DNA from 2 places in the Micromonospora tarapacensis genome. Region 2 is predicted to be linked to the other one. Evidence: riboswitches for the same ligand, from Rfam matches in the RefSeq annotation. Region 2 holds a riboswitch; the other holds the start of a gene.

Region 1 (5,502 bases), 4.4 Mb from region 2:
TGCCGGCAAACGAACTGGAGGCCACGGTCGTGACGGCCACCAGCGCCCTGCTCGGGCAGGTCGAGGGCACCGTCGGAGTGATCACCCCGGCGCCGCGCCGGGGCGAGGTCGCGGCCTGGCTCGGCCGGCTCGGCGGGGATCGCCTCCAGGTGGTGGACAGCCTGGAGGCCAAGGGCCTGGAGTACGACGGGGTGGTCCTGGTCGCACCGGGCGAGATCCGCGCGGAGCCGGGCGCCGGCGTACGCACCCTCTATGTCGCGCTGTCCCGGGCCACCCAGCGACTGACCACGATCGACCCGGCCGGCTGAGCTCGCCTCCCGCCGGGTCGCGCCAACGGTTGCACACATAGCGATGTTGGCATAGGTCTGACCCCGGCCGGGCGGACGGCGGAAGGTGTCTGGGTGGGCGCGGGTCACGACCACCACCACGCCGCGGTGTCGAACGCCGCACACCGCCACTCCGGCCGGCTGTGGGCGGCTTTCGCCCTGCTCAGCGCCCTGATGGTGGCCGAGGCGGCGACCGCCCTGCGGACCGGCTCGCTGGCCCTGCTCTCCGACGCCGGGCACATGTTCACCGATGTGCTGGGCATCGGCATGGCACTCGCCGCCGTCGCCGCCACCCGCCGGGCGGACACCGATCCGCAGCGCACCTTCGGGCTCTACCGGCTGGAGGTGCTCGCCGCGCTGGCCAACGCCACGCTGCTCTCCGGTGTCGCGGTGTACGTGCTGATCGAGGCGGTGCGCCGGTTCGGCGACCCACCCGAGGTGCCGGCGGGGCCGGTGTTGGTGGTGGCGACGCTCGGCCTGCTCGCCAACGTGGCCGCGTTCGCGCTGCTGCGGCCGGGTGCCCGGGAGAGCATCAACCTGCGGGGCGCGTACCTGGAGGTGCTGGCGGACCTGCTCGGTTCACTCGGTGTGATCGGGGCGGCGCTGCTGATCGCGGCAACCGACTGGTGGTGGGCCGATCCGCTGGTGGCGGTGGCGATCGGCGGGTTCATCCTGCCCCGGACGTGGCGCCTGGGTCGGGCGGCGGTGCGGATCCTGGTGCAGGCCGCCCCGGAGCACCTCCAGGTCACCGCGGTACACGACCGGCTGGCCGCGGTGCCCGGCGTGGCCGGCGTCCATGACCTGCACGTCTGGACACTGACCTCCGGCATGGAGGTGGCCTCGGCACACCTGATCGTCACGCCCGGCGCGGACGTCGGCACGGTCCTGGCGGCGGCCCGGGCGGCCCTGCTGGAGGACTTCCGGATCGAGCACGCCACCCTCCAGATCGAGCCGCGAGCGAACCCCGGGAACTGCGGGGCCGTCGAGTGGTAGCGGGCGGCCCTGAACAAACGGACCCATTGCACCGATTTGACCTGGTTTACTAGTCAACAAGCGAACACCATGAGTCACATCAGCTGCACCGGTCACAGCAGCACCGGTACGCTCGGACCCGGCCTCCGCCAGGCGGCACCCACCGGTGCCGGCGGCGGCCGCCGCCTAATCGCCCGCCAGGGCGAACCGGGGAACCACGTTCCTGGGGTGCATCCGCGTCAGCGGTAGGGATCTTCCGTCCCGAACCCGTCAGCTAACCCGGTCGGCGGCTGACGGAAGGACATGTGCATGCCAGCAGTGGCAACCGTGAGACCGGCCGCCCTTCCCGCGGCCCTGATCGCCGCCGCCCTCGCCCTCGCCCTGGGCGTCGCGCTCGCCCCCGCCCCGCCGCCGCGGCACCGCAGGGACTGCGCGCGGCCCCCGGCGACGTGGACGACGAGGGTGGCACGCCGGCACTCCGCGCCCAACTGGAGGCCGCCAGCAAGGGCTACCTCGACGCCAGGACCGCGCTGGACCGCTCGGTCAAGCGCCAGAAGCAACTCGCCGAGCAGCTCAAGACGACCGAGAGTCAACTCGCCGAGCGGGGCACCAAGGTCGCCGAGATCGCCGCGCAGGCGTACCGCACCGGACGGCTGAGCGCCGCGTCGGCACTGCTGCACAGCGGGTCCCCGGCCGGCTTCATGGACCGGGCGGCGGCGCTGGACGCGGTGGCCGCGAACGAGGACCGTGCGCTGCGCGAACTCCAGGTCACCCGCGACGAGGTCAGCAGGACCAAACAGGCCCTGGACGTCGAGGTCCAGGAACAGCGCAAGCAGGTGGCCGTGATGGCCAAGCGCAAGGACCAGGCCGAACGGGCGTTGACGGTGGCCAACGAGCGGGCCGAGGCGGCGGAGCGGGCCGAGGCGGCCGAGCGGGCGAACCGTTCGACCTCCCGCAGCAGCGGGTCCAGCCCGACGGCCAAGCCCGCACCCCGCAACTCCGACGGCTCGTGGCCGTCGGAGTCGTGCAGCGTCAACGACCCCACCCCGGCCAACGGCTGCATCACCCCCCGCACGCTGCACGCGCTCAAGCAGGCCAAGGCGGACGGCTTCACCCGGTACGTCTCCTGCTACCGCTCCGGCGGTTCGGGCGAGCACCCCAAGGGCCGGGCCTGCGACTTCGCGGCCCAGAAGAAGGGCTTCGGCGGCGACGCCACGGGTGGCGACCGGACGTACGGCAACAACCTGGCGGCGTACTTCGTGAACAACGCCGACCGACTCGCCGTGCTCTACGTGATCTGGTACAGACAGATCTGGCTGCCCAGCAGCGGGTGGAAGTCGTACAGCGGCGCCCGCGGTGACCCGTCCAGCGACCACACCAACCACGTTCACCTGTCGGTGTACTGACCCCACGGCACCGGGGTGGGCTGCCGTCGGCGGTCCACCCCCGTGCCGCGTTTCCACCGTTGCCCGGCGGGGCATCCTCCCTCCGGCGCGCGCCGTCGCGCCTCCCTGGTTACCGTCGAGCAGGGGAGCGGACATTCGCCGCGAACAGGAGGAACGGGCATGGACGGACCGAGGGACGTCGGAATGCGCGGGTACGCCGGGTGAGCGGGCACGTCATGGTCTTCGCACCGACCCCACAGCTGACCGTCACGATCGAGCAGCCGAACGACGCGCCGGAACTGCACCTGCATCCCGGCGGGCAGGGGATCTGGCAGGCCCGGATGGTGCTCTCGCTCGGCGTCGACGTCGTGCTGTGCACGGCGCTCGGCGGCGAGATCGGACAGGTGCTGGAGCCGTTGCTGGCCAGCGAGGGGGTCCACCTCAAGGCGGTGGCACGCGACTCCGGCGGGAGCGGTGGTTACGTGCACGACCGCCGCGAGGGCAGCCGCCGCGAGGTCGTCGACGTGGTGGGGCAGCCGCTGAGCCGCCATGAGCTCGACGAGTTGTACAACCTGGCGCTCGGCGAGGGGCTGCGCGCGCCGGTGAGCGTGCTGAGCGGGCCGAACGACCCCACGCTGGTCCCCGCGGACCTCTACCGGCGTTTCGCCGCCGACCTGGCCACCAACGGCGGACGGGTGGTGGTGGACCTCTCCGGCGAGCACCTCACGGCAGTCCTGGACGCCGGCGTCTTCTTCCTCAAGGTCAGCCACGAGGAACTGATCGCCGACGGCCGGGCGGCCGGCGACGACGAGGAGCAGCTCACCCGCGCGATGTACGACCTGCACGCCTCCGGTGCCGAGAACGTCCTGGTGAGCCGGGCCGACCAGCCGGCGTTGGCGCTTGTCGACGGCGAGGCATTCGAGGTGCGGATGCCCCGGTTGGAGGCGGCCGACCCACGGGGCGCGGGCGACTCGATGACCGCCGGTGTGGCCGCCGTGGTCGCCGGGGGCGGCGACGTACGCACGGCGATCCGCACCGGCGCGGCGGCCGGCGCGCTGAACGTCACCCGGCACGGACTGGGTACCGGCCGGCTCGATTCGATCACCGGCCTGGTGGACCGGGTCCGGCTGGAGCCGGCGGGCAGCCGGGCGCAGGAGCGCACCACCCCCGACGAACTGGCCCAGCGGGCGGGCGGGCGATGACGCTACGGGTGCTGATCACCAATGACGACGGGATCGCCGCGCCCGGCATCCAGGCACTGGCCCGGGCCGCGGTGGACCGGGGACTGGACGTGGTGGTGGCCGCCCCCATCGAGGAAGCGAGCGGCACCAGCGCCGCGATGAGCGCCGTGGAGCAGGACGGGCAGGTGGTGGTCCACGAGCACCCGCTGCCCGGACTCGACGGGGTACCGGCGTTCGGCGTCGGCGGCTCGCCCGGTTTCATCGCGCTCATCGCCGTGCACGGCGCGTTCGGGCCGCCGCCGTCCGTGCTGCTCTCCGGCATCAACCGGGGCGCCAACGCGGGGCGGGCGGTGCTGCACTCCGGCACGGTGGGTGCCGCCTTCACCGCCGCCGCCAACGGGTGCCGGGCCATGGCGGTGTCGCTGGACGTACTCTCGGCCGGCGAGGCCACCGCGGCCAGCGGGGGCGCCGCCGTGGCCGCCGCCGCCCTCGTCCGCGACGCCGAACGGAACTGGGCCACCGCCGCCCGGGTCGCCCTCGACCTGCTCCCCCGGTTGACCGACCGGCCCGGGGAGAGCGTGCTCAACGTCAACTCGCCGGATCTGCCGCTCGGCCGGCTTCGGGGGGTGCGCCGGGCCACCCTGGCGACGTTCGGCCAGGTGCAGATGACCGTCGCCGAATCCGGCCACGGCTTCGTACGCACCTCGCTGGAGGAGCCCGGCCAGGCGGCGCAGCCCGGCACGGACCTGGCCCTGCTCGCCGCCGGTTACGCAACGGTGACCGCGGTCCGGGCGATCACCGAGGTGGCCGACGTCGACCTGTCCGACCTCGGCCAGGGACTTCCACGCACGCCCTAGGACCGCGGGCTGCGGCCCCGGTCGGGCGCCGGCACGCTCAGGCGCCGGGGAGCACCTCGCGAGCCGCGGCGGCACCGGCGTAGTACGGCTCGGGCGCACCGAAGAGGCCGAGCAGGCCGGTCACCCAGAGCTGCCGGTGCACGAACCGGCTCGGCTCGATGACGACCAGTTTCACGCCGCTGACCTCGGCGGTCTGGAAGCCGGCGACCATCGCGCTGATGCCCACCGAATCGATGAAGGTGACCAGCCGCATGTTGAGCTCGATCCGGGCCGGACGCCCCTTGGCCAGCACTTCGGCAATGGCCTCTTTCACCTCGTACGCGGTGTCGACGTCGATCTCGCCCCGCGGGGCGATCTCGATGACACCACCGGGCCGAACCGTCTGCAGGATCGTCAGGCTCACGCGAGCACCTCCACTCGCCCGTACGACGGGCGCCTCATCAGTACGCGGGCCGCGACCGAGAGTATTCCTCCGACGGCCTCGGTCGCCACCCCTCGGGATGAGCAATTCACGGACACTGGCGCGCCAAATCGCCCCTATCCGCACTTTATCTGCCATATCGCTCGACGCCCGGCCGGGCCGGCGTCGCCGAACCAGGGTACCGGGCCGACGCCGGCCCGCCCAGATCCCCGCCCGCCCGGCGTGCCGTTCGACAACTTCCCGACGCCGCTCGACGGGCGCCGGTGGCGCGGTGTGCCTAGCATCACGGGTGACCGTACAACGAGAGGACGGCACGAATGCTCCGTAGACTCGCTGCGCTGGCCGGCGTCAGTGCCCTGC
Region 2 (5,502 bases):
CCCCACCCGCCATGGGCGAGCGCCGACGGACACATGAAATGTATATCACGCATAGCTTGACGTGCCTTGCGCTGCGTGTGACGGTGATGGCAGCCCGCGACCAGCGTCGGCCGGGATGACCAGGCATTCCACCGAGAGACGAGGTGAAGCCGGATGAGCCGACCCGGATCACTCGGCGCGCAGCCGGGACCGGAACGGGAGTTCCTGACCGCAGACCTGCCCGGCGCCCCGCGGCTGGCGCTCGCCGAGCTGATCGCCGGCAATCAGCGATTCGTCACCGACGGGCTCCGGCACCCGAACCAGAACGCCGGGCGCCGGGCCGCCGTCGCGGCCGAGCAGCACCCCTTCGCGGTGATCGTCGGCTGTTCCGACTCCCGGCTCGCCGCGGAGATCATCTTTGATCGCGGGCTGGGTGACCTCTTCGTGGTCCGGACCGCCGGGCACACCGTCGGTCCCGAGGTGCTGGGCAGCGTGGAGTACGCGGTGACGGTGCTGCGTACGCCGCTGGTGGTGGTGCTCGGACACGACTCGTGCGGTGCCGTGCAGGCGGCGCGCGCGGCGGTGGCCACCGGCATCGCACCCACCGGTCACCTGCGGGCCGTGGTGGACGCCGTGGTGCCCAGCCTGCGTCACGCCCAGGACGCCGGGGTGGAGGATCTGGACGGGATCGTCGACATCCACATCGCGCAGACCGTCGAGGCGATGCTGGCGTCCTCGGCGGCACTCGCCGCCGAGGTGGCTGCCGGGCGCTGCGCGGTGGTGGGCATGTCGTACCGGCTGGCCGCCGGTGAGGTGCGTGCGGTGGCGTCGGAGCCCGCCGACCTGGCCGGCGTGGTGATGCCCGCCGCCTGACCGCCACGTCCCAGGCTCCGCAGCGGAGCGCGAGGGCCGTTCCGCCGGTCGGCGGAACGGCCCTCGGTGCCGGCTCTGGCGGGCGCTCTCAGAGCAGCGAGACGTGGACGTGGTCCGTGTGGTTCGACGGGCCGCTGTAGGAACTCCACCCCGTTGCCGGGAACCAGATCTGCCGGTTCCAGATCACGTAGTAGACGCCCAGCCGGTCGGCGTTGCGGACCAGGAATGCCGCCAGGTTGTTGCCGTAGATCCGGGTGTCGTTGTTGTGCCAGGGGCGGAAGCCGCTGTTCTGCAACGACCAGTCACAGGCCCGGCCCTTGGGGTGCTCGAACCTGTCGCCGGGCCGGAAGCAGCCGACGAACCGGTTGAAGCCGACCCGCTTGACCTCCTTGTACATGTGCAGCGTCCGCGGCGTGATGCACCCCGACGTGGTCGGGTCGTTCTGGCTGCACGACTCGGACTTCCAGCCGCCGTCCGACGCCCGGTTCGGTCCGACGCGGGCCACCGGGGAGGTGGCGTCCACCAGACCGCCGGTGAGGCCGACCCCACCGACCAGCCGGAGCGACTTCTCCGCCTCCGACTTCTTGCGCGCCATGTCGTTGGTCAGCTTCTGCTGCTCGCGTACCTCGGCGTCGAGCGCGAGCTTGGCCTGCTCGGCGCGGAGCTTGACCTCGTTGACCTCGCTCAACTTCTTGTCGTTGACCAGGTTCAGCTCGTCCAGCGCGGAGGCGCGGTCGATGAACGAGTCGGGGGCGTTGCTCTGCAGCAGCATGACGATCGCGCCGACCCGGCCGGTCCGGTACGACTGGGTGGCGATCTCTGCGACCTGCGGGGAGAGCTCGTCGAGATCCGCCTGGGCCCGGCGGACCTCCACCGCCAGCTGGAGCTGCCGCTTCTTGGACTTCTCCAGCTTGGACTTTGCCTTGGAGTAGTCCCGGTTGGTCGTCTCGATCAGCTCGTTGAGCATCGGCGGGTCGTCGTCGTGCTCGGCCGGTTTCGGGTTGTTCGGCGCGGCTGTCGCCGGCAACGGGCCGGCGAACACGGCGAACGCGGCGAACACGGCCACCACGGGTGTCATCCAGCGGCGTAGGGGTGCCGTCACTGTTGTCCCTTCCATCGACCGCCGACCGGGTTAGCTGACGGGTTCGGGACGGAAGTGGTCCCTACCGCTCTCGCGGATTCACCCCACGTACCTGGGTCCCCGGCTCGCCTGACGGCGATTGGGCGGTGGCACCGCAGGCGCCGCTTCACGCCTTCGTCGGTGACCGGCAGTGAGGTTACCCGACAGTCCATCTGTCCTTCTACGCCCCGAACCCGACGAGATACGTCATTTCGTAATCGCTTTGAGTGACCGACGACACGTAAACGAGCCGTATCGGCAGGGGCGGTCACGCTGAGGAGTGTCACCATGCGGTGTCCGTGCTCCTGTTCGGGTCGGGCCACCCGGAGTGGGTGGCGGGGGACGGGTCACGGGTGGGCGGGGTGCCGAGCGCGTGTAGTGCCTCGGCCCGGTCGGTTGCCGGCCGGCGGGCTGCCGGGGCGTGGTCGCCGTTCTTGTCGCCGCCGACGGCTTCGCGGCGTCCGGCGGTGGTGACCACCGCGGCCAGGGCGGTGGTCAGCGGCACGGCGGCAACCAGCCCAAGGGTGGCCACCACGCTGCGGACGATCTCCTGCGCGAGGAACTCGCTGGTGAGGATCTGGCCCAGCGCGCGGGAGTCGGCGGTGAGCAGGAGCAGCAGCGGCAGTGAGGCGCCGGCGTACGCCAGCACGATGGTGTTGACCACCGACGCGATGTGTGCGCGCCCGACGCGGGTCGCCGAGCGGTACAACTCGCGGCGGGAGAAGTTGGGGTTGGCGTGGCGCAGTTCGGTGACCGCGGCGGCCTGGGTGACCGTGACGTCGTCCAGCACTCCCAGTGAGCCGATGATGATGCCCGCAAGCAGCAGCCCGTGCAGGTCGACGTCGGCGCGGAACATCGACAGCGTGGTGGCGTCCTCGCTGCCGAAACCGGTCAGCTCGGTGGCCCCGGTGGCGGCCAGGCCGAGCAGGCCGGTGAGCACCAGACTGCCGAGCGTGCCGAGTACGGCCACCGAGGTCTGGGCGGACACGCCGTGGGTCAGGTAGAGCACCACGAACATGATCAGAGATGCCCCGACGATGGCCACCACCAGCGGCGGCTGGCCGGAGCTGATGCCGGGTAGCACGAAGGTCAGCAGAATGGCGAAGGTGACCGCCAGACCGCCCAGGGCCGCCACGCCCCGCCACCGCCCGAAGGCGACGATCGCCGCGGCGAAGAGCACCCCGAGCCAGATCAGCGGCTTGCCGCGCTGGTGCTCGGCGACGTTGTAGGTGCTGATCGACGGATCCTCCGGATCGATCAGCGAGACCAGGATGATGTCGTCGCCGACCCCGACCCGGGGTGCCCCGGGCCCGGCGGGGATGGGCGTCTGCACCTCCTGGCCGGCGTCCGGACCACTCTGCACCCGGACGGTGACCGTGCCGCACGGCCCTGCCGCCGTGGTCGGGGTGCCCTCCGGAACCTCAGGGCTGGGCGGGCAGGGCTCGCTCACCACCCGGGTGACCGTGCCGTGGTAGCGCGGGGTGTCGTCGGCGGTCTCCGGTCGCGGCGCGTCCCGGGGCCAGAGCACGAGGGCGGCGACCAGGGAGGCGAGGAAGAGGGGGACCACCGTCACGACAAGGATCCGCCGCACCCGGGGTGGGGTGGGCGGAGCGGAACGGGTGTGGTCGGCGCCCATTCGGTGTCTCCCAACGATTCATGACGGAGTACGTGTCGACGGGCGAGACGGTTCAGCGCTGCCGGACGATGGTGGCCACCTGCGGCCCGAGGCGCCCGGGCGTGGCATGGCGGCTGCGTACCGTGAGCCCTGGACGGCGCTGGACGGCCTTCCGGCGTTCACGGGGGCGTGGGCCGGACGGCGGACGCGGGCCGCAGGGCACGGATTTCGGCTGGCCATGGTGTGCGAATGGTAGCCAGCCCGGGTTCGGAACGCAGTTTTCGCGTGGCCTCGTCGGCGGTTCGCGGCAGGCGGTGGTGGGCCGGGGCCGGTCAGCCGCGCTTCATCAGGCGGCCGACGGCGGCCATCATCTCGGTGGCCATCTCGTCGGCGCGGCCCTCCGCGGCGCCTTCGTGCATGCAGTGCCGGGCGTGCCCGTCGAGCAGGCCGAGGGCGACCTTGTCCAGCGCGGCCTGGATGGCGGAGATCTGCGTGAGCACGTCGATGCAGTAGCGATCGTCGTCGACCATCTTCTCGATGCCGCGCACCTGGCCCTCGACCCGGCGCAGCCGGGCGAGCAGTTGGTCCTTGCTGGCGGTGTAGCCGCGGATCGGCGCGGGTGTGGTCATGCGGACAAGCGTAACCTACCCCCCAGGGGTATGGTACCGTCACTGGTGTCAGATACCCCCTGCGGGTACGTTCGATGTTGTGCCCGCCCCACCGGGCGGGTGCGGAGAGGGGCGTCGCCATGGTCACCACCACCACCTATCACGTGCAGGGGATGACCTGCGGGCACTGCGTCAACGCGGTCAGCACCGAGGTCGCCGCGATCCCGGGCGTCAAGGACGTACAGGTCGAGTTGGCCGCCGGCCTGGTCACCGTCATCAGCGACCAGCCGCTGACCGACGACGCGGTGCGCGCGGCCGTCGACGAGGCCGGCTACGAGTTGGCCGGCGCCTGAGCCGGCCGACACCGGCCTCGGTGGGGACACCGGGAACGAGCGGAACCTACGACGGGCACGGCACGCCCGGACACGAGCACGACCGATGGGACCAGCCATGACGACGAGCCGACCGCTGACCACCGCGCCGCACCTGATCGAGCTGGCCATCGGCGGGATGACCTGCGCCGCCTGCGCCGCCCGGATCGAGAAGAAGCTGAACCGGATGGACGGCGTGCAGGCCACCGTCAACTACGCCACCGAGAAGGCGACCATCTCCTACGACGTCTCCGTGAGCCCGGACGACCTGGTCGCCACGGTGGAGCAGACCGGCTACCGCGCCACGCTGCCGGCACCGGCCACCCCGGCCGACGCGGGCGAACCGGCGGACGGGCTGCCCGCCGTGCGTACCCGGTTCTGGGTGTCGGTGACGCTGAGCGTCCCGGTGATCGTGCTGGCCATGGTGCCGGCCTGGCAGTTCACCTACTGGCAGTGGCTGTCGCTGACCCTGGCCGCCCCGGTCGTCGCCTACGGCGGGCTGCCGTTCCACCGCGCCGCGCTGGTCAACCTGCGGCACGGCGCGGCGACCATGGACACACTGGTGTCGCTCGGCACACTGGCCGCCCTGGGCTGGTCGCTCTGGGCGCTCTTCCTCGGCACCGCCGGCATGCCCGGCATGACCCACCCGTTCAGCTTCGACATCGACCGCACCGGCGGCGCCGGCAACATCTACCTGGAGACGGCGGCCGGGGTGACCACGTTCATCCTCGCCGGGCGTTACTTCGAGGCCCGCTCGAAGCGGACCGCCGGGGCGGCGCTGCGGGCGCTGCTGGAGCTGGGCGCCAAGAACGTATCCGTGCTGCGCGACGGGACGGAGACCCGGATACCGGTCGACCAGCTCGCGGTGGGAGACCGTTTCGTGGTGCGCCCCGGTGAGAAGATCGCCACCGACGGGACGGTGGACGAGGGTTCCTC

Evidence for each region. A riboswitch is a leader RNA that binds a small molecule or an ion and turns the genes downstream of it on or off. The one in region 2 is predicted to bind cyclic di-AMP.
Region 1: linked by a shared signal. The riboswitch ahead of KIF24_RS07350 (coiled-coil domain-containing protein) and the one ahead of KIF24_RS27440 (coiled-coil domain-containing protein) in region 2 are both predicted to bind cyclic di-AMP.

Annotation. Positions count from the first base shown of each region.
Region 1 is NZ_JAHCDI010000004.1:287,635-293,136, reverse strand. Features, by position in the region: gene KIF24_RS07360 (HelD family protein) at 1-308, shown strand, start outside; gene KIF24_RS07355 (cation diffusion facilitator family transporter) at 402-1,319, shown strand; cyclic di-AMP (ydaO/yuaA leader) riboswitch at 1,472-1,603, shown strand; partial or broken gene KIF24_RS07350 (coiled-coil domain-containing protein) at 1,608-2,704, shown strand; gene KIF24_RS07345 (PfkB family carbohydrate kinase) at 2,905-3,885, shown strand; gene surE (5'/3'-nucleotidase SurE) at 3,894-4,721, shown strand; gene KIF24_RS07335 (STAS domain-containing protein) at 4,759-5,124, opposite strand; gene KIF24_RS07330 (hypothetical protein) at 5,460-5,502, shown strand, end outside.
Region 2 is NZ_JAHCDI010000004.1:4,685,312-4,690,813, reverse strand. Features, by position in the region: gene KIF24_RS27445 (carbonic anhydrase) at 154-852, shown strand; gene KIF24_RS27440 (coiled-coil domain-containing protein) at 941-1,954, opposite strand; cyclic di-AMP (ydaO/yuaA leader) riboswitch at 1,958-2,089, opposite strand; gene KIF24_RS27435 (YibE/F family protein) at 2,256-3,608, opposite strand; gene KIF24_RS27430 (metal-sensitive transcriptional regulator) at 3,920-4,216, opposite strand; gene KIF24_RS27425 (heavy-metal-associated domain-containing protein) at 4,336-4,548, shown strand; gene KIF24_RS27420 (heavy metal translocating P-type ATPase) at 4,634-5,502, shown strand, end outside.